Regions from separate parts of the Advenella sp. RU8 genome, predicted to be linked through region 3. Evidence: predicted binding sites of a transcription regulator. Region 3 holds the regulator's gene; each other region holds the start of a gene.

Region 1 (10,013 bases), on a different contig from region 3:
AAAATGTTGCCCGCGCTACATCGGGATCCAGCTTGGCCAGATCCAGTACAGTATGCACACCCATTTCTTCCAGCCGCTTGGCGATTCTTCTGCCAACACCCCAGACTTCTTTGGCCTTTATGCTTTGCATCAGGGCAGCCAATTCATAACGGTTCAACCGGGTAAGATCACAAACGCCCTTCCATTGGGGCTGTTTTTTGGCAATATGATTGGCTAATTTAGCCAGCGTTTTGGTTGAACCTATGCCTACGCAAGTTGGAATACCGGTATCACGCAAGACTTCAGCCCGGATACGCTGGCCGTATTCCGCCAAATCCTGCTGAAAGCCGGATAAATCAATAAAACTTTCATCAATTGAATAAATTTCCTGCCGAGGTGAAAATCGCCCGATGACAGTCATCATGCGGTCTGACATATCACCATAAAGCGGAAAATTGGCCGACATTGCCACCAGGCCACGGGACTTTTCAAGATGCCTGATTTTGAACCAGGGATCGCCCATTTTAACACCGATGGCTTTGGCTTCATCGGTTCGTGAAATGGCGCAACCGTCATTATTGCTTAAGACAATTAAAGGCTTGCCCTTGAGGGAGGGACGAAAAACACGCTCACAGGAGCAGTAAAAGCAATTGCCATCAATAAGCGCGAAAGTCATACCAAGTCTTTGATGACATGTGTTACCACACCCCAGATTGTCCATTCTTGCCCGGGTTCTGGAACAATATCCGGATAAGTGACATTGGCCGCCTTAAGCCGAATGATGCCGTTGCGGCTATGCAAGCGTTTAACCGTAACCTCTCCGTTGATTTCTGCAATCACGATATGGTTATGCCGGGCCACAAGGGAACGGTCTACAATTAAATGATCGCCATCTTCAATACCCGCTTCAACCATGGAATGGCCCTTAACGCACATGTAATAGGTAGACGTTGGGTGTTTGACCAGAATTTCACCAATGTTTATGCGGTTAACCGCCATATCCTGGGCCGGAGAAGGAAAACCGGCCGGCGTTTTGGCGTCTATTTTCCGGATGACAACCGGACTAGCTGCAAGCGGCATGAGTTCTGAAGGAAAGTTCATGATGAATATTACTGTTTATTTGTACAGTGCATTATGCCATTTTTTGCCAATCATTTGTCGAAGCGGCATGTTAAGATTCAGAAGAAAAACCAAGCACATACCCACAGGAGAACAATATGGATGAATTCATGCAGGCAGCCATCGAAGAAGCACGCCTAGGCCTTCAGGAAGGGGGAATCCCCATTGGTTCAGTCCTGGTACACCAAGGGCGCATCATTGGGCGCGGGCACAACAAACGCGTTCAGCAAAACAGCGCCATCTTGCATGGCGAAATGGATGCCCTTGAAAACGCAGGCCGTCAACCCGCCCATATCTATCGCGAATCAGTGCTGTATACCACCCTGTCACCCTGCTCCATGTGTACCGGTGCCATTCTGCTTTATGGTATTCCCAAAATCGTGATCGGGGAAAACCAAACCTTCATGGGGGGTGAGGAATTGCTGCGCCGGGAAGGCGTGTCACTGGAAGTATTGCAAAACGAAACCTGCATTGAACTAATGCGCAGTTTCATTGCTGACAAGCCGGAACTCTGGAACGAAGATATTGGGGAATAAACTGGGTGTTTTTTTCAAGAGCATTGCTTTCATTAAAAATAAAAACAACATGGCAATGCAAAAGAAGAGTGATTGAGTCACACTTATCAAAATGTAAAGCTAGAAGGCTTAAATGCGGTGTTTGTCAAGGTAGTTGTCACTGTTTTTTGTCTTAAGCAGCTTGTTGCATCTTCATCTCTTTCTCAGGGTTCAACGTGACAGATCCAATCGGTTCACAGTTTCTGACTGGACGTGCTCCCCAGCGTGAGGGGTTACGTAGTTTGGCCTGCTTTAGTATCGTCTGGCGTTGAGCCAGCAGCACAGTGTCTTTACCGTTATGCCGTTGCTGTCGCTGTTGTCCCAGAGCGCATTGAGCTTTTTTCGCAGCACCAGCAAGGCAGCCGCTTCAGCCAGCGCCTTGTCCTTACGCCGTCATTCACGCTGCTGTTTTTTAATCTCCTGACGGTCATTCTGCGCCTGCTTACGCAAAGCCTTCTCTTGCTCGGCACTGCGCTCAACGCCTTGTAAGGACTCTTCTTTCCAGCGCTTGACGTGATCAGGATCAAGCCCTTTTTCCCGGCAATATGCGCTGAGCTGCGCCTCTGACAGGGTAGCGGTTTCAATAACGGTCGCCAGCTTGGCTTGGGCTGACCATTGTTCTGATTTGGGTTTAGATCCTGGCACAGGGGGCTACAACCCCGACAAACTATTGTTTGTGGGTCATTACTGGAGAACCGACACACCTGCTCCGTTAAGCGACCACATTGCCTGTCTGGATTACAGTATTGCTGCAAAAAAACTGAGCGGCACGCAAGACAAAGGACAACTGTGTGCATACCGCTGGAATGGCGAAAAGGTACTGACCCAAGAGGGATTTGTCTGGGTCAGCTAGATGCTAACATCAGCTGCAAACACCTTATCCACCACGGGACTCATACCCTTCTCCGCCTTCGCTTTTTTATTTTAGCTATACCCTAGCCATTACCTTTATAAGCTGGGATACACACTTCCCTTAGACTTCAAGCATCTTATAGCCACTGAACAACTTGGCCCAAAATAATAGAACAAGCCCGTTAATAAAAACACTAGGGAATTTCCCAAACATCTCCACATGTTCAACGCCAAAAAATCTTTTACCAAATTAAGCATTTGAAATCATTCGTTTTTGAATGTTTCAAATATTGACTTTTGATTTGATTAATACTGTGATAACCAAAAAGAAAGAGACGATAATGATTTATAACAATATGATTTATAAAAATAAAATAATTTATAACAATATGATTTATAAAATTAATTTTGCCTCTATTTAAAATAGGACCTGAAATTCTTATCGAATATCACTTCTAAAGAAGAATAAATTTAACTGGCATATTGACATAAAAATAATCAGAAGCTGTAAAAACCGCCAACAAAACTTGGCGATACAAACATAACAATGAAATCAACAGGAGACAAGCAATGCAAAAAATAACGCGTAGAACCATGCTGGGTACGTTAACTGGCATGGCCTTGGCAATAATGTTACCCACGCAAACACTCATGGCCGCCCAGACCAACTACCCCAACAAATCCATCCGCATGGTTATACCTGGCCCCCCGGGTGGTGCTACCGATATTATTACGCGCCTTATAAGCGCCGAACTCAGCAAAGAACTGGGACAAACGGTATGGGTAGACAACAAACCCGGGGCAAGCGCCACCATCGGGAATAATATTGTCGCCAAGTCCGCCCCCGATGGCTACACTCTTTTATTGACCTTTACCGCGATTGTGCAAGCACCATGGTTATACAAAAACATTCCCTATGATGGCTTAAAAGATCTGGTTCCCATTACACAACTAGCCCGCTCCGCAGACCTCTTCCTGGTACATAAGGATCTGAATGTAAATACCCTGGAAGAATTTATTGAACTGGCCCATAAAAACCCCAATAAATACGCCTACGGCAGTTATGGCAATGGCACCTCATCACATATTCATGGCGAACAATTCAAACGCGTTAAAAATCTTGAAATGATGCATATCCCTTATCGTGGTGCGAATCCGGCCTTGCAAGCCCTGCTAGCCGGCGACTTAAACGCCGCGTTTATTGACATTACCACCATGACCGCCCACCTGGATTCGGATAAGTTCAAAGTACTGGCCGTCACCGGATCAGACAGACTAAGCACCCTGCCCAACGTACGCACCTTTACCGAAATGGGGATTGAAGGCTTTACCTCTAATGGCTGGCTGGGTATTTTTGCACCCGCAAACACTAACCCTGAAATGGTGAGTTTCATCAGTAAAAAGCTGGATAAAGTCATGGCATTACCCGCTGTCCAGCAACGCTTCAAAGACTTTGGCTTGCGCCAGGTAGGCAACACCCCCGAGGAATTCAAAAATATTTTGCTGAACGACTACGAAAATTACGGGAATATTATTAAGGCAGCCAACTTAAGAATTGATTGATTAATTAATCACCATGAATACAAATATGACATTAATCAATCATCACGAAAAGGAATGAAAGTGCAACACAAAAAAAGTCCTTACTGGCCAAAAGGTATTCCCCATAATATCCATGTTCCGCAAGTAACCTTACCCCATTTCCTACGCACATCTGCCCAACGTTTTCCCAATAAAACAGCCATCGTTTTTTGTGAGAACACGTTCACTTATGCAGAACTGCAAACCCACGTGGACAGCATGGCTGCTTACCTGCAAAAAGCCATGGGCGTAAGCAAAGGAGACCGGGTACTGCTCTTTAGCCAAAACTGCCCGCAATTTATCATTGCCTATTATGCGGCCCTAAGCATTGGAGCAGTCATTGTGCCTGTGAATGCCATGTGCACCACCGAAGAAGTTCGCTATTTCATGGAAAACAGCGACGCGAAATATGCATTTGTGGCCCGAGAGTTGGTAGAAGCCGTTTTACCTTGCATGCAAACAGACACAATCACTGGCTTAAAACATATTATCGTACATAACTATAAAGACGTACTAAGCAGTCTGGACAGTAGCGATATCCCAGCGTTTATCAGGCAGGATTACGCCCCCATCAAGCATCCCGGCATCCATGATTTTCAAACCATTCTGACAGAAAAACGCTACCAGACAGACGAGGTGGAAACATCACCACATGATTTCTGCGTCTTGCCCTATACCTCTGGCACCACCGGCAAATCCAAGGGCTGCATCCATACCCATTTCACCATGCTTAGCGCTATTTATGGCTCTTCCATGTGGCGCAATATGCATGCTGAAACGGTCATTCTGGCGGTGGCGCCCATGTTCCACTTGCTGGGCATGCAAAACAGCATGAACATCCCTGTTTTTCTGGGAGCCACCGTCATCATGATGCCTCGCTGGGATGCTGGGATAGCCGTTAAACTGTGTACCAAGTACCGGGTGAGCGCATGGACAGCCCCGCCTGCCATGGTTCTGGACTTTTTTTCCCACCCATCTGCCAAAGAGGCGGACCTGTCCAGCTTAAACCTGCTAACCGGTGGTGGCGCTGCCATGCCCGAATCGGTTGCCTTAATGCTGAAGGAGCGTTTCGGCATTGTGTATAACGAAGGTTATGGCATGACGGAAACCGCTTCCTTCCTGCACTGCAATCCCTTGAATCACCCCAAACGCCAGTGTCTGGGCATTGAAACACAAGGCGTGGACAGCCGTATTGTTGATCCGGCCACCCTGGAAGAATTACCGCCTGGCGAAGTTGGTGAACTGGTTACCAGCGGCTCGCAACTCATGCTGGGATATTGGAAAAACCCGGAAGCAAATGAAGAATCTTTCTTTGACATGGATGGCAAACGTTTTTTCCGTACCGGTGACCTGGCACGTATTGATGAAGACGGTTACTTCTTCATGACAGACCGGCTCAAACGCATGATTAATGTATCTGGCTATAAGGTCTGGCCCAGTGAAGTGGAAAATGCCATGTATGCTCACCCAGCCATTCAGGAAGTATGTATTGTAGGCATCCATGATGAAAAACAGGGCGAACAGGTCAGGGCACTGGTGGTACTGAAAGAGGGTGCTGTGGCTGAGGAAAAAGACATTATTGCCTGGTCGCGTGAACACATGGCGGTTTACAAAGCCCCACGCAGCGTCGCGTTTTTTGATGAATTACCCAAATCAAATACAGGCAAAATCATGTGGAGAAAATTGCAAAATGAGCAAAATGCGGAGGTTTTTACCTAGCATTTATTTTTTATTGGCCCTACTTAATTAGCCTTGCCAGATGGTTGCCCGGAAATTCCGGACAACCATCTTTTCTTCTAACCCACCTTATCCACCACGGGACTCATACCCTTCTCCGCCCTTGCTTTTCTTCAACAGCAACAGCAACACTTTAAGCGCATTGATCTGTTCCGGTGAGTCCAAATCCGCATATAGATCTGAATAAATATCATGGCATTTCCTAATTACCCGGATTTTTTCATTGCGGATCATCACAAAACGTAAGCATGGCCAACAGCAGTGCCAGCGTCAATAACCGTTTCATCAACCACCATTATTTTTTGTCTAAAATAATATAAATTCAAATAACTAACAACCCGGAGCACTTAAGCCATAGCCTAGTGTTACCCCAGTAACAGGGACATCGCGAAGCACTTTCTCAGCGACATCGTTAAAACGGTTGTCACAATTGAAGCGTGTTTCAAGTACCCATTCCCTACCCATCACCTTTTCCATATGTTGCTGCCAAATATCTGCGGCATCCATGGCCTTATCTGAAGTTATTCTGGCTTCCAATAAAACCTCCAAATCCCTTACAGCACGCGGGCCACGCCAAAGAGCATACAAAGATGGATCAAAGGCATTGCCACACATGTCCAGGCAATCTGCATAGTAAGTGGTACCAATATCAAAGGCACCCAACGTTAATGTTTGATCTGGTGCTGGCGCATAATTACCAATAAAAGAGGTAAGATCAGCCTTGCAAGTGGGCGTAATCTCAAGGCGCAATTGCGCAATTCGCTCATCACTAACCGTTGCCTGAATCTCACAACCCTGGACGCGGAACTCGTGTACATTGTCATATGACTCACGGGGAATACCTGCGATCGACTCAAAGTAGCGTTGGTTAGTGCCAAGCATTTCACCATTGAACACCTCTGCAACCGTTGCAGCCTGGCTGAGGGACGCAATACATAGCAAGCCAGTGGTGGTTAATAAAGTTCGTATGAACATAGAGAATTCCTGTTTCCAGTTTTGGGAAAAAACATGTGAGTCAAAGTATCAAAACTATAATACATATTGCAAATATGTCAAAGGCCATCTCAATGGTTTATTTTGATCTTTGCAAGGGCAATGAAGGCAAATTGTTACTCGGCCTGAACACCCTACCATGCAATTCATGCATATTTTCTTCATCAACAGTACCGTAATCAAGGGACAGCAAACGTAATTGAAGAAGCCGTCAACCTTTAAAACTTCCCATCACCCAACAAAAACGCCCCCTCATTACTTACATTTCCCACCGCCTTATTCGCCATTTGCATACGCATTTTTTCCGATGGATACTGCCCGGCTATTTTCCGTAACAGCATATTATTACTATTGTTACCTTCACTCAGCCAGGCCGCATAATCAGCCGATTGCAGGATCACCGGCATGCGGTCATGAATCTCTTTAGTCAACGCATTGGCAGTGGTGGTGATAATAGTGAAATTAGGCACCTCTTCATGAAACTCCAACAGCCCTGCAAAACCAAACAAACCTGATTCCGGATAGATGAAATATGGCTGTTTGCCCGAAGTGCTGCTTTTCCATTCATAATAACCATTGGCGGGCACGATCACTCTTGAACGCCGCCAGGCATTCCTGAAAAAAGGCTTTTCTGCCGCCGTTTCCACTTTTGCATTGAAAGGTTTGGGCATGGCATCATTCGCCCATGATGGCCGCAGGCCCCAGATGGCATGCAGTAATACCCGCTTGCCGGCCACTTCTTTTATAACCGGCGCAATTTGCTGGGGTGCTATGTTATAGCGTTCTGGCATAGGGTCTATAACATCAAGCCCAAACTGGCTTTGCAACGCTTGCGTATTAAATAAAGCATAACGGCCACACATAAGACAATCGCCCAATAAAAAAACAGCTTAATTTCTTATTGTAAATTGTTAAACTGATTAATTAAATAATATGCCAAAAATAACATAATCAACAATCCATTTTTTGCCCAAAGACATGCCCTGCTTTTAAAGGGACCCCCTGTGTCAGGATAGTTGTCACCCTCCCATTTCAATTAAAACAGGCGGTAAAGGACACTCATCATGGCCCGTTATTCCCATGAACGTAAACAAGCGGTACTTAATAAATTACTCCCCCCGTTCGTGTCGGTTTGCATGGCGATATGCTTGCCTTCGCATTCATATTCACGTACCCAACGCCGTAGTAGATTGGCATTCAGGCCATGATGCAGGGCCAAACCGGCTAGTGAAACACCGGGTTGTTGGCTGGCCTTGACCAGTTCAGTCTTAAATTCGGCAGAATAAGACCGTCTCACGCGCTTGAGGGGCATAATGTCATTCATGATCGTGTCCGCTTAAATTGTAATGGACACGATCTTGACGGACTAACCGGAGATCCTCAAGGTGTAGTTTACCGTTCGCTTACGATTTTTTGACTTTTTAGTAACGAAAAACCAGCTGAGCAGATCAAGGCACTGGTAGTACTGAAAGATGGTCTGATGGCGGAAGAAAAATAGATTATTGACTGGTCACAGGAACATATGGCGGCTTACAAAAGCCCCCAGAAGCGTAGAATTTTTTGATGAATTACCCAAATCAAAGACCAGGAAAACGCTTGGCCGATATTTTGAGTGCGGCAGCAGCATCACCATCGATAATGAGCTGCAACTGCTGAATATGCCTGCTTGGTCTGGTTACCTACCGTCCGCTTGAACAATTTATTTTCATTGGCCATTCTTGTTCACCAGGGTTTGCTGGAGCTCTCGTTTCATGATTTTACCAGCCCCGTTCTTTGGAAGATTATCCACAAACACATAGCGTTTTGGCCGTTTAAATCTTGCAATATGCGTCAGGCAATGGGCATCCAACTCGGACACTTGAACCTTTTTACCAGGAATAGTCACCACAAAAGCCACAATCGACTCTCCCCACTCTGGGTCTGGGGCACCTACCACTGACACTTCGCTGACCAAAGGATAAGCAAGTAGTACATCCTCTACTTCACGAGGATAAATATTGGTGCCGCCGCTGATAATCACATCTTTCGAACGATCCTTTAAATAGAGCATACCCCGCGTATCCAGCATGCCGATATCACCCGTTTTCAAGGCACCGTTCAGCAATGTTTTAGCAGTTGCCTCCGGATTATTCCAATATCCCATCATGACCGTTGGCCCACGAACTACCACTTCGCCCAGTTCGCCCTCCGGAACTGGCTGATCATTATGATCGAGTATCTCAACCTGCATAGACGTCTGCGGGAACCCCACAGAAGACAACAGGTTTATGTCACCGGTTTCAACCGCATGAGCCAGACTCCCGGGCGGAAGAGCCGAGATCGTCATCGGGCTTTCCCCCTGGCCATACATATGAATAATCCTGGGACCAAAGCAGCCAACAGCTTGCTTGATGTCCTCGACGTAGAATGGCGCGCCACCCACAATTATTGAACGCAGGCCAGACACTTCAGGACAACGGGACTGTGCAAAACCAACCATGCGCCGCACCATGGTCGGTGCTGCAAACAGGCTGACATCCTGATAGTGCGCAAACAGATCAAACAGTTCAGCCTCTTCAAAACCACCTGAATCGGGCACAAGCTGGGCGCCCCCCTTGATGAAGTAGGGAATGCTGTACAAGCCGCTACCGTGAGACATGGGAGCCGCATGTAATAAAATGCTATGAGGGCTCACTGATTGCACATCTGAATAAAAATGCATGGCCATACTGACCAAATTGGCATGACTAAGCATTACCCCTTTGGGCTTACCTGTCGTTCCACTTGTATAGAACAACCACGCAAGACTCTGGTCATCGTCAGGGCCCAATGAAAGTTCAGGACAGTCGAAGGCCCTATGGAACAGCGATGAATCCAGGCTTAACACCTTCACTTCAGGCACGCCAACAAGCGCATCCTGCATAGGTTGAAAAAGTGCCTCTTGAGTCATGCACGCGCGCGACCCGGAGTTGCTCACCATGTAGGCGATCTCATCAGGATGCAACTTGATATTAACCGGTACCACACAAAGCCCCGCGTGCCAAGATGCCAGCAACAGTTCCAGATATTCGGTGCAATTCTTCAATGCGAGGGTTACGCGGTCTCCCGGTGCCAGGCCAAGTTCATTTCTTAACCAAAAAGCTAGCATACGAACACGCTTATCCAATTGCTTGTAACTGGTTGGCAATTGTTTACCCTTGATCAGGGCTGGGTAATCGC
Region 2 (10,013 bases), 190 kb from region 3:
CGCAAACTGCAACCATATTTCATCGCCCGTACTAAAAACCTGCAAAGGCGCAATAGCAGGGTCGCCACTTAACGACCAATCAAAAGAATATTGGTTTACGCTGCGGTTGGATATTTCCCATTGGGGGTAAAGCCGTTTACGGACCAGCCATTCGGGCTGCGTAGCGCAACCCGCCAGCACGCCTGCCAATAGCAGACAGCCCAAAAGCCGATTTTTTCCTGTCATGTTTAGCCTGATTGAAATTACAAAACCCAAGCATCATGCAACGGAAAAAATAGCCCGACAAGCTGCGAAATTTACGGACGGATAAAAACGCAGCATGCCGTACAAAACAATATCAGCCTAAAAATCAGGCCTTGGCGGCTTCCTGCATTGCCGTATCCGCCTCGGAAGTAAAGGAGTCGGCATAAAACTCGCTTTCAGGCAGGCTGCAGTTGGCCACAAACTCTTTACGGGCACTGCTTACCATAATAGGTGCGCCACAGGCATAAACCTGATGTGACGACAAATCAGGAAAGTCCTCAACAATTGCCTTATGCACAAACCCCGTGCGACCACGCCAATTATCTTCAGGCAAGGCATCGGAAATAACCGGCACAAAAGTAAAGAATGGCAATTGTTGTTCCCATTGCTTGACCAGCTCGCTCATGTACAGGTCTTTTGGCCTGCGGCCGCCCCAATACAGGGTAACCGGGCGGGTAATGCCTTTTTCAATAAGGGCTTCCATCATGGCTTTGACCGGCGCAAAACCGGTTCCGCTAACGATGAACACAATCGGCTTGTCAGAGTCTTCACGCAAGAAGAACGAGCCTAGCGGCCCTTCCGCACGCAAGATTTCACGCACTTTCATTTGCGTGGCGCCAGTACCAAACACGTGATCGGTAAAAACACCGCCAGGCATATGGCGAATATGCAGCTCTACAGGTTCATTGCCATTAGGCGCCGAAGCCATGGAATAACTGCGGCGACGGCCATCTTTAAGAATGAATTCAACATATTGGCCAGCGTAATAGCGGAATGGCTCGGCAGCGGGCATTTGCAGCTTGAGAACCATGACATCGTCGGCCACTTTTTCCATTTCGATCACACGAACCGGCATTTTCCTGACTTGAATATCGCTAGCCATGCGGATTTCGCGGCTTTCAATTTCAAGGTCACTGGTGGCGCTTGCCTGACAGAACAAGGTCAGGCCCTGCTCTTTTTCTTCCTCGCTGACCACCTGGGAAACAGCTGGAGACTGCTCTATGGTTCCGGAAAGAACCTTACCTTTACATGAACCGCATGAACCGCTTTTGCAGCTGTATGGAAGAATGATGCCAGCCTCAAGAGCCGCATCAAGAATCGTTTGCCCTTCTTTGGCAATAAATTGATGGTTACTTGGGTGAACCGTAATATTGAAGCTCATAATATATTTAAAATTCGTTTATTTATTTTAAATGAAAGTGATCGTGACATAACTTCTTGCAATTATGACACGATCAGGCACGGGCAAATTGTTTACTGTCAGATTACCGGAAAAAGAACCGCCTGTTTCATACGCACATCAAGCTGCTTTCCCTTACGGGCACGTTTGCCGATATATTCCTGCAAATCACCCAAAGCCAGGATTTCATCAACCTGCTTGTTCCGGTAGATGCCGGAGATCGTCAGGCCCTGTTCACTAATCGGGATGAGTTGCTCCAGCTTATCGTTTTTATCCAGCGTCATCAGGATCGTTCCCCTTCCGCCACCCGACAAAGCCTTGACTTCGCTTAATTCGATGACCAGAAAACGTCCCGCTGCCGTAAGCATGGCTAGGTATTTGGCATTATCAAACAGGGGAACCGGACGCATCAGGACATCGCCTTTTTCAAGGGTAATGAACTGCTTGCCCGCTTTCTGGCGACTGCTCATATCAGACACCCGGGCACTGAAACCCAGACCACCGGCTTGGGCCAACAGCCAGCGACCGTTAGTAGGACCTGCAATAATATGAATAATGTGCGTCCCGCTTTCAAGATCAACCATGGAAGTAATGGGTTGACCATCGCCACGCGCCGAAGGCAAACTGCCCACCGGCACCGAATACACGCGTCCGTTATCACCAATTCCTATAACCGTATCAGTGCTTCGACACTCATAGGCAGCATAAAGCTTGTCACCCGATTTGAAATTGAATTGATTGATGTCGTGACCATGCCCCTGACGGGAACGCAACCACCCTTTTTCAGAAACAATCACTGTTACCGGCTCATCCACCACTTTGGTTTCAATTATGGCACGTTCCGCTTCCTGGATCACCGTTCTGCGATCATCACCGTATTTTTTGGCATCAGCTTCTATTTCCTTGATGATCAGGCGTTTCAGGGCACCGGGATTATCCAGCAAGTCTTGCAGCTTGAGCTGTTCCTGCTGCTTGTCTTTCAACTCCTGCTCTATCTTGATGCCTTCCAGACGTGCAAGTTGACGCAAACGCATTTCCAGAATATCTTCCGCCTGGCGCTCGGTCAGGTTAAATCGATCCATTAATGCAACCCTGGGCTCATCGGAATCACGAATAGTCTGGATGACCTCATCAATATTCAGATATACCAGCATCCGCCCTTCAAGCACATGAATCCGGTCAAGCACCTTATCCAGACGATGGCGACTGCGGCGTGTGACGGTTTGCGTCCTGAACTCAAGCCATTCATCTAGAATGGTCCGCAAATCACGCTGGCGTGGACGTCCGTCAATCCCAATACACACCAGGTTAATAGACACACTGCTTTCCATGCTGGTGTGAGCCAACAGCAAATTGACAAATTCATCACGGTCTATGCGTGAAGACTTAGGCTCAAAGACAAGCCTTACTGCCGCATCCTTGCCTGACTCATCGCGCACTGCATCCAGCATGGCCAGCATGCTGGCCTTGTTGTTCTGCTGTTCGGCCGATAAAGATTTTTTGCCTGACTTGACTTTTGGATTGGTGATTTCCTCGATTTCTTCCAGCACTTTTTGCCCGGAAGTATTCGGCGGCAATTCGGTAACCACCAATTGCCATTGGCTACGTGCCATTTCTTCAAATACCCAGCGGGCGCGTGCTTTTAAAGAACCCTTGCCACTGGAATAAATGGCCGCAATTTCTTCACGGGAAGAAATGATTTGCGCCCCCCCGGAAAAATCGGGGCCAGGAATAATTTCATAAAGCTCTTCATTACTGGTTTTAGGCTGCTTAAGCAACGTGACACAAGCCTGAGCCACTTCATACAAATTATGCGAAGGAATTTCTGTGGCCATACCAACAGCAATGCCAGAGGCACCATTTAGCAACATGACCGGCAGGCGTGCCGGCAGCATTTGGGGCTCCTGCTGACTGCCATCATAGTTCGGCGTAAAATCTACCGTACCCTCATCAAGCTCATCAAGCAGCAAAGCAGCGATAGGCGTTAACCTGGCTTCGGTATACCGCATGGCGGCCGCACCATCACCATCGCGAGAGCCAAAATTGCCTTGTCCGTCTACCAACGGATAGCGCAAGGAAAAGCTTTGTGCCATACGAACCAAGGCATCATAGGCGGCCTGGTCACCATGCGGGTGATATTTACCCAGCACATCCCCCACAACCCGGGCGGATTTCACCGGCTTGGCACCGGCACGCAAACCCATTTCGTTCATGGCATACAAAATACGGCGCTGTACAGGCTTTTGCCCATCACCCACGTCGGGCAGAGCCCTGCCCTTTACCACTGAAACCGCATAGTCAAGATAGGCCTGCTCAGCATAATGCCCCAGCGTGATGGTTTCTTCTTCACCGGGCTCGTTATTCAACTTCGTATCCAATTCACTCATTACACATCCAATTCGGCCAGATTGCCTTTATCTTCGATCCAGGCGCGTCGCTGTGACGACTCACCTTTGCCCATTAGCATGTCAAACATATTATTAGTCTCTTCAGGACTCAATGCACCGTAGCCTACCGGTAACAAACGGCGGGTATCCGGATTCATGGTGGTTTCCCACAACTGTTCTGGACTCATTTCACCCAAGCCCTTGAAGCGGCTGATAGACAAAGCAGACTGCTTAACCCCTTCGGCATTGACCAGTTTATCTTGCACCGCATCCAGTTCGGCCTGGTCAAGACAGTAAATTTTCCTTGCTGGGCGCTTGCCCTGTGCCGGCACATCAACCCTGAACAGAGGCGGCTTGGCAATAAATACAAAGCCATTTTCAACCAGACGCGGAAAGTGTTTGTAAAACAGCGTCAGCAACAGAACCTGAATGTGAGAGCCATCAACGTCAGCATCGGAAAGAATGCAAATGCGGCGATAACGCAAGCCTGACAAGTCAGGATGATCATTTGGCCCATGCGGATCCACACCAACCGCAACCGAAATATCATGAATTTCATTATTGGCAAACAGACGGTCCCGATCAACTTCCCAGGCATTCAGCACTTTACCGCGCAAGGGTAAAATCGCCTGAAATTCCTTATCCCTGCCCATCTTGGCAGAACCACCCGCCGAATCACCCTCGACCAGAAAAACTTCCGTACGGGTATTGTCGTGTGATTCGCAATCAGTCAGCTTGCCCGGCAAAACCGCAACCCCCGAGCTTTTTCGCTTCTCGATTTTCTGGTTGGAGCGGGTACGGGCCTGGGCCTGGCGAATAGCCAGTTCAGCCAGTTTCTTACCATACTCAACATTGCTGTTCAGCCACAATTCAAGGGCACTTTTGGAAAATCCCCCGACCAGCCTTACCGCATCGCGGCTATTCAGGCGTTCTTTGATTTGCCCCTGAAACTGGGGATCCAGAACCTTGGCGGACAGCACAAAACTGGCCCGTGAGAAAACGTCTTCCGGCAACAGTTTGATGCCCTTTGGCAATAAACTGTGCAGATCGGCAAAGTTCTTTAATGCATTGAACAGGCCCTCACGCAGGCCAGACTCGTGGGTGCCCCCCGCTGAAGTGGGGATCAGATTGACATAAGATTCACGAATCACCGCACCTTCGGTTGTCCAGCAAACCACCCATTCAGCCCCTTCTCCCACCGCAAAGGTTTCATGGTTTTTGCCTGCATACTCTTTGCCAGCGAACATGGGAATCAACAACTCGGTATCAGCCAGGGCCTCTTTCAGATATCCCTGCAAGCCGTCCTCATAGTACCATTGCCGCGACTCACCCGTTTTTTCCAGGGTTAATGAAACCTTGATGCCTGGCATAAGCACGGCTTTGCTACGCAGCAAATGTGCCAGCTCGGCCAGAGGGATAGTGGGCGAATCAAAATATTTGCTATCAGGCCAGACGCGGACACGCGTACCCGTTTTTTTACGTGGTGCTGAACCAGACGTTACGTGCAGGGGAGTAAGTACATTGCCACCATCCGCAAAAACCAGTTCGTTAATTTTGCCATCACGCCACACCTGCACTTCAAGACGATGGGACAAGGCATTGGTTACTGATACCCCCACCCCGTGCAAACCGCCAGAAAACGCATAGGCACCACCCGCTTTTTTATCAAACTTGCCCCCTGCGTGCAGGCGGGTAAATACGATTTCAACCACGGGCACTTTTTCTTCAGGATGCAGACCAGTCGGAATACCCCGACCGTCATCCTCAACCGTCACACTATGATCCGTGTGTAAAATAACCTGGATATGTTTTCCGTAACCGGCCAGCGCCTCATCGGCTGCATTATCAATGACTTCCTGAATGATATGCAGCGGATTTTCAGTCCGCGTATACATTCCAGGCCGCTCACGAACGGGTTCAAGCCCTTTCAGAACCCTGATGGAAGCCTCGTCATAACTTGTTTTGATCGCCACGTTAGTCTCTATACTGTGCAAAAAAACAGACATTTTAAAGTCTGATTAGTGATTTTGTCGTGCCATCCGGGCATTTTCGTACAATCTTTAGATATAAGTGTTATTCTTACACAAATCGCAGTACACATTTTGTTCCTGAAACAAGCGGACAACCTTACATTCCCAGTGTACTTGGCTATTCAAATTTCACCAATATAAAATTTAATTCGTATGAGCGATACTATCAAACACGCGACTGAAGCCAGCTTTAACGCTGATGTTCTCAAGTCTGACAAACCCGTACTGGTTGACTATTGGGCACCTTGGTGTGGCCCCTGTAAAGCCATTGCCCCCGTCCTTGAAGAAGTTGCCAAAGAATACGAAGGACGCCTGCAAGTCGTCAAGGTAGACGTCCAGGATCACCCTGAAGTTGCTGCACAATTCGGCATTCGCGGTATCCCCACCCTAATGGTGTTCAAACACGGCGAAGCCGTTGCCACCAAAGTTGGTGCCGTTAACAAAGCACAACTTACCAGCTTTATCGATAGCGCCCTCTAAAATCATCCAACGTATTTTATTCGTCGCGCGGGCTCATCCGTAGCCCGCCAATTTCTCATTCCCTATTTTATTCTTATTAAAAATAATGCATCTTAATGAACTCAAGGCACTGCATGTGTCGCAGCTGCTTGAAATGGCAGCCACCCTGGAAATAGACAACGCAAACCGTTTTCGCAAGCAAGAACTCATGTTTGCCATCATGAAACGACGGGCAAAACAAGGCGAACAAATTTTCGGTGATGGTGTCCTCGAGGTTCTTCCTGACGGCTTTGGTTTCCTGCGCTCTCCAGAAACTTCTTACCTGGCCAGCACAGACGACATTTATATTTCCCCCTCACAAATTCGCCGTTTCAACCTGCATACTGGCGACTCCATCGAAGGTGAAGTTCGTGTTCCCAAAGACGGCGAGCGTTATTTTGCATTAGTCAAGGTTGAAAAAGTCAACGGTGTGGCCCCTGAACTGATGAAACACCGGATCATGTTCGAAAACCTCACGCCATTGCACCCGAACAAACCGATGATTTTCGAGCGTGATATCAAAAGCGAAGAAAACTACACCGGTCGGATCCTGGATATTTTCGCCCCTATGGGCAAAGGCCAGCGCGCACTGATTGTAGCCAGCCCAAAATCCGGTAAAACCGTCATGATGCAGCACATTGCGCACTCCATCTCGGCCAACTATCCGGATGCCGTCCTGATTGTCCTACTGGTTGACGAACGTCCTGAAGAAGTGACTGAAATGCAACGCACCGTTCGCGGTGAAGTGGTTGCCTCTACGTTTGACGAACCCGCTACCCGTCACGTACAAGTAGCTGAAATGGTCATTGAAAAAGCCAAGCGTCTGGTTGAGCTGAAAAAAGACGTGGTTATTTTGCTGGACTCCATCACCCGTCTGGCCCGCGCCTACAACACGGTTGTACCGGCCTCGGGTAAAGTATTAACCGGTGGTGTGGATGCCAACGCACTGCAACGCCCCAAACGCTTCTTTGGCGCAGCACGTAACCTTGAAGAAGGCGGCTCCCTTACCATTATTGGCACTGCCCTGATTGAAACCGGCAGCCGCATGGACGAGGTCATTTACGAAGAGTTTAAAGGCACCGGCAACTCCGAGGTTCATCTTGAGCGTCGCCTGGCTGAAAAACGCCTGTATCCTGCCATCAACCTGAACAAAACCGGCACACGACGCGAAGAACTGCTAATGAAGCCCGAAACCTTGCAAAAAGTCTGGGTGCTGCGTAAATTTATTCATGAAATGGATGAAATTGAATCCATGGAATTCATTATGGATAAAATCCGCGCAACGAAAAACAATGACCAGTTTTTCGATATGATGAAAAAATAATTTTCATCATCAAGCAAACAAAAAGCCTGTTAAATAACGGGCTTTTTTGTTTTTAATGCTTTGCTTTCATTCTGTTGCGACAACATGCAGGTAGCAGGTGTTTGTATTGTGATGAACAATACGTTATGCTTGATATAAAGAATTGACAACAATAATAATTTATTCCGGCCCAAAATCTTTTCAGGCATTTTTTTATGTCGCACCACTACAGGAGATAAAGATGGAAAAGGATAAAGAGCAAAAACTGATGCTGATGGATCCGGATACCGGTGAAGTCCACTCACTTCAACACTGGATTGCAACCAAACCCATGTGGGAAGGCTCGCTTTCAAACCCCATGGAAGGGCTGATTGAAGTAGTGAAAGACGCACATGGAAAATGGGTTCCCAAACATGAAAAAGGCGCACAATAATCCTGACCTGCCAATGGCCTGATGGGTTAATCAGGCCAACCAGACCCAACAGTCGTACTGCACTTCTATTTTTATACCAACGCATCAATCATTCAGCGATACTATCCGTACGGCCCCCATTTATCCCAGCTGTCTTCTTTGCACAAAACCATGGTTCACATGCTTTAATGCCTGCCCGGGCTTACAATATGAGCTTGTTTAATATCCATCACGTCAAAACATGTCTGCTTTAGGAATTATTGCCGCCTTACACCAGGAAATTGCCAGCCTTTTGGCGCTCATGGAACCAAATATAAAAACTCATCGTATTGGCCAGCGTGATTACCACGAAGGCACGCTTATGGGGCGTCCCTGTGTGGTCGTTCTTTGCCGCATCGGGAAAGTAGCCGCTGCAGCAACCACGGTTACGCTTATCCGGGAATTCAAGGCAAACGCCATACTATTCACGGGAGTTGCCGGCAGCATCAATCAAAAAGTCAACGTCGGTGATGTGGTAGTGGCGAGCCAATTATTACAATATGATATCGACGCCAGCCCGCTATTTCCCCGTTATGAAATTCCCTTGTTGGGTGTAAGCCATTTCAACGCTGACGCAAACCTTTCGGCACAACTACACCAATGCACACAAGATTACATCCGTAATGACCTAAACCTGGAACTTGATCCCACTTCCCGAGAAACATTCAGGCTTCACAATCCGCAATGCCATACAGGGATGATCATTAGCGGGGATTGTTTTGTCAGTGATGTAAACCATTCGATGCAATTACAACAGGACTTACCCGCTGCCTTATGTGTAGAAATGGAAGGAGCCTCGGTTGCCCAGATTTGTTATGAGTATGAGGTACCTTTTGCCGTTGTCCGCATCATCTCCGACCAGGCTGACGGTTCGGCACACATTGATTTCAGTGCTTTTCTGGAGCAAGTAGCACGATTTTATTCAGCTGGGATTTTAAGGCGATTTTTAGAAACCAGCCTGAATTAAACCGCCAAACAGTTGCCGGTATCTGCCGACTCATGCCTTCAAATATGCAGGCATTTATTGGCTACAGCGCAGATTTCAGCAGCTTTAGCGCGTGGCGAAACTGCTCACGTCTGTCCTGGTTCATGGAACGGCAACTTTCCTGCTTAACCGAAGTATTAATGGCGTTAAACTGCTCAATACGGTTAGAAATTGCATGTCCATATTCCCCATCATCTGAAACCAACTCATTGTAACTACTGATAAAATCACCAACAAACCGGGTGGCTTGCTGATTATTAAGCGGCAGCAATTGCTGGACATCTTCCTGCATATTATGCTCAAGACGATCAGCGGACAGCGCTGGATCAAGGTCCGCACAAAACTCATGCAAAAAATAATAATCAAAAGAAGCGATAAAAACTGCCTCTTTGGTTTTTTCCGGTACGTTTTGCGGACTGCCTAAATTTGGCCACAGCAACATTATCAGAAGCCATTTTTTTGAAAGAATTTTCATGATTTCCTTTTCTGGCAAAATTGCCCATTCAATCTTTATCAAGACAATAAATACAAAAACCGCTTTTATTTATCCGATGTTTTTCGGGTTAAATCCAAGTACTTAACTTTAAAAAAATTCTGTACAGTCCACCCAAGTCCATATAAAATCACCTCCCGGATTTATATTTATCCGTCTTTCCCAATCGAAAAAACCTTAATAAAACAACTGTATAACCCGCTCATCAAAAACCTCGGGAGATTGCGATTCGAGTCGATCTTTTTTTAATCTGGCAACTTCATCATGAATGCAATAAATGACATTTTAACAGCCCTGGAAAGCAAGGGCTGGGCAATTTGCGACAGGCTAATGCCTGCTACCCTGGCACACCGTTTATTTATTGAAGGGCAGCAACGCTGGGAACAAGGCCAGTTCCATGATGCCCGTATCGGACGCGAACAGCAACTGGCACGGGTAACCTC
Region 3 (10,013 bases):
AATAACGTACTTTAAGCCCGTTTTCGGTCAGGTAATCAGTCAAGTCTTCAGCCATGCGCTTGGTTAGGGTCGTTACCAAGACCCGCTCACCCTGGGCAATACGCAATTTTGCCTCTCCCAGCAAGTCATCAACTTGCGTAGCTGCAGGACGAACTTCAACCACAGGATCGATAAGGCCGGTAGGACGCACCACCTGCTCTACAATATTGTCTGAATGCTCTTTTTCATAATCGGCGGGTGTCGCAGACACAAACACACTTTGCCGCATGCGCTGCTCGAACTCCTCCATCTTGAGGGGCCGGTTATCTAGCGCAGAAGGAAGCCTGAAACCAAATTGCACCAACGTTTCCTTACGTGACCGGTCGCCCCGGTACATGGCCCGCAATTGCCCCATCATGACGTGACTTTCATCGAAAAACATGAGCGCATCTTCGGGCAGGTAGTCAATCAGGGTAGGCGGAGGGTCCCCCGGTGCCGCACCGGACAAATGTCGCGAGTAGTTCTCGATGCCTTTGCAAAAACCTAACTCCTGCAGCATCTCAATATCGAAGCGGGTACGTTGCTCTATTCTTTGCGCCTCAACCAATTGATTGTTATTGATAAAAAACTGAACCCGATCGCGTAATTCTGACTTGATGGTTTCAATGGCCCGTAACACCGTGTCGCGTGGTGTTACATAGTGCGAACTGGGATATACCGTAAAGCGTGGTACTTTTTGCCTGACCTTACCGGTAAGCGGATCAAAAAGCTCAAGGGTTTCAATTTCATCATCAAAAAGCGTGAGCCTTAACGCCAGCTCGGCACTTTCCGCAGGGAAAATATCAATGACCTCACCACGAACCCTGAACGCACCCCGATCAAAATCAACATCATTGCGCTCGTATTGCATCGCAACCAGCCTGCCTAAAAGCTCTTGCCGGGGAATCCGGTCTCCGGCACGCAAAATAAGCACCATGGCATGGTAATCGGCAGGATTACCAATACCGTAAATACACGATACCGTTCCAACAATAACGGTATCCCGCCTTTCGAGCAGGCTTTTTGTAGCGGAAAGACGCATCTGCTCGATATGTTCGTTAATTGAAGAATCTTTTTCTATGAACAGATCGCGCGTAGGGACATAAGCCTCGGGCTGGTAATAATCGTAATAAGAAACAAAATATTCCACTGCATTATGCGGAAAAAATTCACGCATTTCAGCGTATAATTGTGCTGCAAGAGTTTTATTGGGCGCCAGGACCAATGCCGGTCTGCCAAGTTGAGCAATCGTATTGGCCATTGTGTAAGTTTTACCCGAACCAGTTACGCCCAGCAAAGTTTGAAACATCAGGCCGTCACGTATTCCCTCCGTCAAGGACGCTATAGCCTTGGGCTGATCCCCAGCGGGTGGATATGGCTGATACAGCTTAAAAGGACTGCCCGGATATTCTACGAAACCTGGTTCACTCATGCTAGACTTTTACTTTAATGATCTGATTGAATATAAACACGCAATCATACATTATCCTCTTTATTTAACAACTTCGGCAAATCTGCCACATATCATGAAGATGACCACACTTTTTGAATCTGTCGAGCTGGCTCCTCGCGACCCTATTCTTGGCCTGAATGAACAATACAACGCTGACACCCGTTCCTCCAAAGTGAATTTGGGCGTAGGCGTTTATTATGACGATGAAGGACGAATTCCACTTTTGAAAGCCGTACAGAAAGCAGAGGTGGATCGCATTGAAGCAGCGGCTGCGCGTGGTTATCTTCCTATCGAAGGCATCAAGAACTATAACAAAGGCGCACAAGAACTGCTACTGGGCAAAAATTCCCCATTGGCCAATGAAGGACGCACCCTGACATTCCAGGCCCTGGGTGGAACAGGTGCCCTTAAAATCGGTGCAGACTTCCTCAAGCAAATCACCCCAGATTCAAAAGTATTCATCAGCAACCCAAGCTGGGAAAACCACCGCGCCCTTTTTGAGCGTGCCGGTTTCACCGTAGATACCTACACCTACTACGATGCACAAACCCACGGACTCAATTTCGAAGGCATGCTGGCCTCTTTCAAAAACATGCCAGCCAAGTCTATCGTGGTCCTGCATGCATGCTGCCATAACCCAACCGGTGTAGACCCTACCCTTGACCAGTGGAAACAAATCGTTCAGGTTATTCAGGAAAAAGACCTTATTCCTTTCTTGGACATTGCTTACCAAGGCTTTGGTGATGGTCTTGAAGAAGACGCTCAAGTGGTTCGCCTGTTTGCGGATGAAGGCATTTCCATGTTCATCAGCTCTTCTTTCTCCAAATCATTCTCCCTGTATGGCGAGCGTGTTGGTGCATTAACCCTGATCACTAGCAGTGCAGATGAATCCACCCGCGTTTTAAGCCAAGTCAAGCGTGTTATTCGCACCAATTACTCCAACCCGCCAACCCATGGCGGCACCATCGTAAGCAGTGTCCTGAACTCTCCAGAACTGTTTGCCTTGTGGGAAGAAGAACTGGCAGGCATGCGCAATCGTATTCGTGACATGCGCCAGCAACTGGTTGCCAAGCTTAAAGAGCACGGCGTTACACAAAACTTTGATTTTGTGCTGGCACAGCGCGGCATGTTTTCTTATTCAGGCCTAACTGCTGAACAGGTGGATCGCCTGCGTAACGAACACGGTGTTTATGCGGTTTCAAGTGGCCGCATTTGCGTTGCCGCCCTGAACAGCCGTAATATTGATTACGTAGCCAAGGCAATTGCACAAGTATTGTAAACAAGTACTTGCATTTTAGCTGTAAATGAAGCAAAATCGGGCTGTATGAATATACAGTCCGATTTTATGGCATTTACAGCATGACTATTAAACTAACCGCAAGACAGCAGCAGGTTCTGGATTTAATCCAGCAAAATATTATAAAAACAGGTTTCCCACCTACGCGTGCTGAAATCGCCAAAACACTAGGCTTTAAATCACCTAACGCTGCCGAAGACCATCTTAAGGCATTAGCCAAAAAAGGGGCTATTGTTTTAACCGCAGGTGCTTCCCGCGGCATCCGCCTGGCAACAAGCAATCCTGGCCCAAGCCACCAAGAAGAATCTTTCCTTGATAAAGTTTCACAAGTGCTATTGCCTGTAGTAGGGCATGTGGCAGCCGGCAACCCCATTCTTGCAGCAGAACACATTGATCGTGAAATTAACGTAGACCCTTCCCTCTTCACGCAACAGCCCGATTTCCTGCTTAAGGTAAAAGGCCAAAGCATGAAAGATATCGGTATCCTTGATGGCGATTTGCTAGCGGTAAAAAAATACCCAGAAGCCCGAAACGGTCAGGTAATTGTGGCTCGGATAGAAAATGAAGTGACGGTAAAGCGATTCATCAAGAGAGCCTCACACATAGAACTATTACCCGAAAATCCTGATTTTGCGCCAATAATCGTACGATCCAATCAGGAATTCAGCATAGAAGGTATAGCCGTAGGCCTGATCAGAACCCAGAACCTGAGTTAATTTAACGCTTAAGAAAATCATCTTGGCATTGTTCTTGAAATTTAAAGAACAATGCCATTTTTGTATTTAATCTAAAGTCAATTGGAATAATAATTATTGATCAAACCAGCTTAACCAATTGCTTGCCAAAATTATGACCCTGCAGCAATCCTAAAAATGCCTCAGGTGCAGTTTCCAGGCCATTGCTTATCGATTCCTTGAAAATAAGCACACCATCAGCGACAGCTTCAGCCAATTCAGCCAATGCTTGTGGCCAAATATCAAGATGGTCTGAAATAATAAAACCGGTAACGCTAGCCCGCGAAACCAAAATTGCCCGTGGATTGCTAATGGGAATAGAGCGTCCATCATAGCCGGCAATCAAGCCACAGATCGCCACCCTTGCAAACGGGTTAAGGTTTTCAAGTACGGCATCCATAATGTAGCCACCCACATTTTCGTAATAGGCATCCACACCATTAGGCGCCAGTTGCCTAAGTTCATGTGACAGTGTTTCAGTATCGGGGTAGGCTTTGTAATCAATGCAATCATCAAACCCAAGGATTTCAACCACATAATCACATTTTTCTGGTCCACCGGCAATACCAATAACACGACAACCTTTTTGCTTGGCCAACTGTCCTACCACGCTACCTACCGCGCCTGATGCCGCACTAACCACAAGGGTTTCACCTGCCTTTGGCTTGAGGACTTTATTAAGCCCATACCACGCCGTAATGCCAGGCATGCCTGCAGCACCCAGGTAAACGCTCATGGGAATACTTGAAACATCAATTTTACGTATATGATTGCCGTCATTAGATGGATTGGCAAGGAAATACAATTGCCAACCGCCCGTACACAGTACCGTATCACCTACTTTAAAATCGGCATGCCGAGACTCCACCACTTCGCCAACGGTTCCGCCCTGCATAACCGTATTCAGTTCTTGCGCCGCGGCATAGTTTTTGGCTTTACTCATTCTTCCCCGCATATACGGATCAAGGGACAAATAATGATTACGAACCAGGACTTCACCCTCATCAATTTGGTTAATAACTTCATCATGCAACCTGAAGCAATCAGTGGTTACCACTGCACTTGGATATTGATCAAACAGATACTGCTTGTTCATATAGGGAAATCCGGACATAGTTACTTCCTTTATTCAATGAGTTATAAAGCCATTCCCCATGGGAATGATTATTGCTTGCCTGTCCGGCATGATACCTGCTTTCCAGTCAGGCTTAAAGCATGAAGGAAATTAAAAACACCATACCCTGATTATGAATAACAGAATATGGTGTTTTATCTAGTACTTTATAACGGTTGATTAACGTCTAGCCCAGACTGGCTCGTGCCCTGCTATTACCATGGCCAGGCATATTTTTCATCCTTTTGCCCTGCGCAAGCCAAATCAGGACAAGTAATACAAGCGCAGGTACAAAGAACCACAACTCTGAAGGACGATCAGGGTTTGGAACCTTAACCTCAAGGACGTCCCACCCTGCTTCCCATCCCGATTTTTGGGCGCTACTACCAAAACGAACGCTAGCTAACTGAACCTGATCTCCCAAAGCCATAAAATTAAGCCCTGCGGCACTCAGGCGTTTTCTGCCCATTGTTTCTTTATTAGACAAATCCTCACTTTCGGTCAGAACTGGCAGATTTACCGCAACAGTTTTGACAATTTCATCACCCTCAATATTAAACCCCTGCAGCACAGCAACAAAACGGGTTGACTCAGGCAAGTCTGCAGCTACCGTATAAATTTCTGTCACGGGTCGTGATACATACTTGTCAGCCAGCTTATTCATGAACCAGTCTGGCCTGAAAAGCAAGAAGGTGACCAGCAACAGCAGGATCACTTCGATCCAGTTGCATTTAATCCTGAACCAGGCCATGGTTGCTGCCGCAAAAGTAAGGGATGCCAACGTGGCACCAAAGACCACCAAGATCAGCTCCCACGTGCTTCCAATGCCAATCAGCAGGATCAATGGATTGAAAATGAAGATAAATGGCAAAATAACAGTTCGCATTGCATAGGTTACCCCCATGATGCCGGTTTTAAGAGGATCTTCCCCTGAAATTGCCGCTGCGGCAAATGTTGCCAAACCAACCGGCGGCGTAATATCTGCCATGATGCCGAAATAAAAAACAAACATATGGACGGCAATTAACGGGATGATAATGCCATTTTGTGCTCCCAGCTCTACCACAACCGGTGCCATCAGGGTTGCCATCAAGATATAGTTGGCAGTGGTTGGCATGCCCAATCCCAATACGAGGCAAACCGCTGCGGTAAAGAACAGCATAACCAGCACGTTACCCATGGAAACCAGCTCTACAAAAGCCGTCATCCGCAGGCCCAGGCCGGTTAAAGTAATTGCCCCCACGATAAGCCCCGCCGTACCACAGGCAATCGCAATACTAATCATGTTGCGGGCACCTTCCTCAAGACCGGTCAGGGTTTCAGAAACGCCTTGTTTGGCGGCGGAAGCCATGTGTTGCTTGCGGAAATAAGCAATCAACGGACGCTGTGTCAACATCTGGAAAATCATTGACATACTTGCGTAAAAAGCGGACAGGCCCGCAGAAAGCTGTTCTACACCAAGACACCAAACCAGGATACCGATAGGAATAAGAAAATACAAGCCGGCCCGTACAGTTGGCCAGGCTTCCGGCCTGACCGGATTGGTAATATCAATCTCTGTTGGCAAATCGGGATGGGCTGCCGTAATACGCAATAACCACACATACAGTACAACCAATAGACCAAGCAAAATCCAGATGGCCGCATCACCGGCAACTTGTTGAACGCCCACGCCTATCCAATACACCAGACCCATTACGATCAAGGTACCCGAAATGCCAAAACCCCATCCTGCCAGTTTTTGCGTGACGGTTTTAGGCTTGCCCGCACTCATCATCGGTTCAATGCCCAGTTTCAGGGCTTCAAGGTGAACGATATAAAACAGGGCAATGTAGGATATACTGGCTGGTAAAAGCGCATGTTTGATGATATCGGTATAAGGAATACCAACATATTCAATCATCAGGAAAGCAGCGGCCCCCATTACTGGCGGCATAATTTGCCCGTTAACGGAAGAGGCGGTTTCAATGGCTCCTGCCCGGATTCCACCATAGCCAGACTTTTTCATGAGTGGAATGGTAAAAATCCCCCCGGTTACCACATTGGCAACCGATGAAGCGGATACGATGCCGTTTACTGCGGAAGAAACCACCGCCACCTTTGCCGGGCCACCACGTAAATGTCCCAGCAAGGCAAAAGACACCTGCATCATATAGTTACCCGCGCCACATCGATCCAGCAAGGAACCCAGCAACACGAAAATAAAGATATAAGAAACCGAAACCCCCAGCGCCACACCAAAAACACCCTCGGTGGTTAGCCACATATGAGACATCAAGCGCTCTACCGATGCGCCCCTGTGGGCCAAGACATCAGGCAGGTATGGGCCTAAAAAAACATACAGCAGGAATACCGCACCAAGTATGGTCATGGGCGCGCCTAATGCACGACGCGTAACTTCCAGCAATAATATAAGGCCGATACTGGCCGATACGACATCAACCGTGGTTGGCAAACCGGGACGTAAAGCCAACTGGTTGTAGAATAAATAAAGATAAGCACCACAAAAGCCGCCCATGATGGCAAAAATCCAGTCATACCAAGGCATATAATTGGAGGCTTTTTTACTGAATGGGTAGGCCAAATAACCCAGGAAGATAGCAATACCCAAGTGGATTGAACGCGCTTCGGTATCGTTGAAAATGCCAAAATTAAACGTGAACGGCAATGGCGAAGAGTACCATAACTGAAAAAATGTCCAGATTAGTGCGCCAATGGCCAAAACAGCGCCTGCAACCCCGCCAACATGTCGCCCTCCCCTGTCAACATCGGCAACCATCTGTTCGAGCGCAGCATTTTTATTTGCGTCTAGATCCGTACTCATAATTTTCCTTCCTGGATTTACAACAAAAAGGTCACCGTTGGAACATTCAAAAGGCGAATTCCAGACCAGTGACCTTCAAAAACAATATTATTACTTGATTAAACCTTTTTCCTTAAAGTATTTTTCAGCACCTGGATGCAATGGGGCAGACAAACCGTTTTTAACCATATCTTCTTTTTTCAGATGCGCTAATGCAGGATGCAGTTTTTTGAAATCTTCAAAGTTATCAAATACAGCTTTGACGACGTTATAAACAGACGCTTCCGGAACATCCGAAGAGGTTACGAAAGTGGCTAACACACCGTAGGTTTCAGTCGGGTCAGGATTGTTTTGATAAAGGCCACCCGGGATGGATACTTTTGCATAGTACGGGTTTTCTTCAACCAGTTTATCCACTTCAGGTCCGGTAATAGGTACCAGTTTTGCACCGCAAGTAGTGGTGGGATCCTGGATGTTGGCTGAAGGGTGGCCTACGCCATAAAGGAAACCGTCGATTTTGCCATCACACAGTGCTGAGCCATGCTCATCCGGACGCAACTCTGAAGCAAGCGAAAAGAACGTCATATCCAGGCCTTTGGCCTTCAACAACTGCTCCATGGAGGCACGTGTACCTGAACCCGGATTGCCGACGTTGAAGCGTTTACCCTTAAGGTCATCAAACGACTTAATGTTGGCTTCCTTGCGGGCAAGAATGGTAAACGGTTCTGGATGAATGGAAAATACTGAACGCAGTTTTTCGAAAGGTTCCTTGAACTGGCCTTCACCTTTATAAGCGTTATAACCAACGTCAGACTGCACTACCCCAAGATCCAGTTCACCGGCTTTAATGGTGTTTGCGTTAAAGACGGAACCACCGGTTGATTCAACCGAACAACGCAAGCCATGGTCTGCACGGTCTTTATTGACCAAACGGCAAATAGCACCGCCTGCGGCGTAGTACACACCGGTAACACCGCCCGTACCGATACTGACAAATTTTTGTTGGGCAACTGCAGCACCCGGTGCGGCAATGACGGAAAATAAAGTTAGTGCACTTGCTGACAAGGCAAAACGTTTGGCTAGTGATTTTTTCAACAGTTTACTCATGAATTCTCCCTGCTATACATAAAATACAATGGCCAAATATTAACCATTTGCCTGATAGTACACGAATATGCATCCATAAACACTCAGGGAAACACTAATAAATCCTTGTAGATCTTACAAAATAATATATATTTAGGTGAAAAAGACCAATTTAATCAAATTCAAACTATTTAAGCAATGAGCAAAGAAAAGTAATTGAACTTATAAATTATTTGAGCACGATGCATATTGGGCGCTATATCTGGATGCCCTATCCTTGACTTTTTGTGCCGTATTAATTAGCCATCTTTTATTTTGGTATGTACCATTGCGGTAACCCGTCCAACCCTCATGATAATTAAGGTATTGGGCATAGGCATCCCACTTGGAAACGCCGTTTATCTTTTGGGCCTTGCTCATATACCAGCCCATAAAATCAAGCGCGTCTGAAAAATCGTCACGATCAGGGCTCCAACGGTTGCTTTCTTCTCGATAATCGCTCCATACTTCGTCTTTTGCCTGAGCATAGCCAAACGCCGAGCTTTTCCTGCCCCATGGGATAATCCCAAGCAGATAATTCTTGGGAGGCTTGGCATCGTGACGGAAAGTGGATTCCTGGTACATCATGGCCATGGGTACATGAACAGGTACTCCCCACTTTTCTTTTGCCTCAAGCGCCGCTTCGTGCCATGAAGGTTTTTCCTGGAAAATTTCACAGATGTTTTCAGGGTTGGCTGGCGGTGTGGTACTGCATGCCGATGTCAGCAATATAAACAATAACGATATGCCGGTTTTTGTTAAGCACCTTGTGGTATCCATATTTTCCTGTGACGCAACTAATATGCATAAATTATGATTATTGTAAAACAATAGATCTATGCTGGCCATGTTCATTACCGGTTTATAACCAGTATTAGCAGGCTTACCAGCTCACTAAAAAATCAACTATACTGATATTTTTCCAGATTTTGAACAATGCTTGTCGCTTTGAATACTTATCAACCCGTTAACGTACGGAAACACAATGTTGCCAAATCAAAATAAAAACAGCACCCAATACCACTTTTTTCTTGTTTTGCTGACTGCCGTTTCAATTGGCTTCATCTGGCTGCTATTACCTTATTACAGTGCTATTTTCTGGGCAGTTATTTTCAGTGTACTATTCAGGCCACTAAATTTATGGTTTCTTAAGAAAATGCCCAAAGCGCCTAATACCGCAGCCTTGGTAACGCTTATTATTGCATTGTTATTGGTCATTATTCCGCTCATCGCCATTACGACATCCATAATTAAAGAAATTTCTTTGCTATATCAAAGGGTTCAAAGCGGGGAGCTGAATCTTGGACTCTACTTTGAACAGATCATCCAGAACCTTCCGCCCTTTTTTAAAGACATCCTTGATCGTTATGAAATACATAGCCTTTTCGGCCTGCGTGAAAAATTAACCGAAGCAGCATCCCAGGCCAGTAAATTCCTGGCAAATCAGGCACTGAGTATTGGCCAGGACA

What was found. The regulator LexA, encoded in region 3, represses DNA repair genes until DNA is damaged. The targets are predictions, from matches to a motif close to ACTGTATNNNNATACAGT.
Region 1: ACM5Q9_RS01995 (LexA family protein) is a predicted target of LexA. The motif match lies at 1,091-1,108, and genes of this name have one in related genera.
Region 2: ACM5Q9_RS04815 (DNA topoisomerase IV subunit B) is a predicted target of LexA. The motif match lies at 5,796-5,813, and genes of this name have one in related genera.

Annotation. Positions count from the first base shown of each region.
Region 1 is NZ_JBLWIS010000001.1:417,786-427,798, reverse strand. Features, by position in the region: gene ACM5Q9_RS02000 (Y-family DNA polymerase) at 1-655, opposite strand, end outside; gene ACM5Q9_RS01995 (LexA family protein) at 652-1,080, opposite strand; gene ACM5Q9_RS01990 (nucleoside deaminase) at 1,197-1,634, shown strand; gene ACM5Q9_RS01985 (hypothetical protein) at 2,046-2,297, opposite strand; gene ACM5Q9_RS01980 (hypothetical protein) at 2,278-2,505, shown strand; gene ACM5Q9_RS01975 (Bug family tripartite tricarboxylate transporter substrate binding protein) at 3,075-4,067, shown strand; gene ACM5Q9_RS01970 (long-chain-fatty-acid--CoA ligase) at 4,122-5,804, shown strand; gene ACM5Q9_RS01965 (hypothetical protein) at 6,153-6,797, opposite strand; gene ACM5Q9_RS01960 (SOS response-associated peptidase) at 7,034-7,678, opposite strand; gene ACM5Q9_RS01955 (transposase) at 7,888-8,139, opposite strand; gene ACM5Q9_RS01950 (AMP-binding protein) at 8,521-10,013, opposite strand, start outside.
Region 2 is NZ_JBLWIS010000002.1:485,388-495,400, forward strand. Features, by position in the region: gene ACM5Q9_RS04800 (TrbG/VirB9 family P-type conjugative transfer protein) at 1-225, opposite strand, end outside; gene ACM5Q9_RS04805 (CDP-6-deoxy-delta-3,4-glucoseen reductase) at 350-1,405, opposite strand; gene parC (DNA topoisomerase IV subunit A) at 1,504-3,810, opposite strand; gene ACM5Q9_RS04815 (DNA topoisomerase IV subunit B) at 3,810-5,705, opposite strand; gene trxA (thioredoxin TrxA) at 5,994-6,320, shown strand; gene rho (transcription termination factor Rho) at 6,406-7,662, shown strand; gene ACM5Q9_RS04830 (hypothetical protein) at 7,883-8,074, shown strand; gene ACM5Q9_RS04835 (5'-methylthioadenosine/adenosylhomocysteine nucleosidase) at 8,295-9,059, shown strand; gene ACM5Q9_RS04840 (hypothetical protein) at 9,121-9,519, opposite strand; gene ACM5Q9_RS04845 (2OG-Fe(II) oxygenase) at 9,835-10,013, shown strand, end outside.
Region 3 is NZ_JBLWIS010000002.1:290,720-300,732, reverse strand. Features, by position in the region: gene uvrB (excinuclease ABC subunit UvrB) at 1-1,450, opposite strand, end outside; gene ACM5Q9_RS03940 (amino acid aminotransferase) at 1,551-2,750, shown strand; gene lexA (transcriptional repressor LexA) at 2,831-3,484, shown strand; gene ACM5Q9_RS03930 (NADP-dependent oxidoreductase) at 3,585-4,616, opposite strand; gene ACM5Q9_RS03925 (TRAP transporter permease) at 4,804-7,440, opposite strand; gene ACM5Q9_RS03920 (TAXI family TRAP transporter solute-binding subunit) at 7,531-8,526, opposite strand; gene ACM5Q9_RS03915 (hypothetical protein) at 8,728-9,324, opposite strand; gene ACM5Q9_RS03910 (AI-2E family transporter) at 9,530-10,013, shown strand, end outside.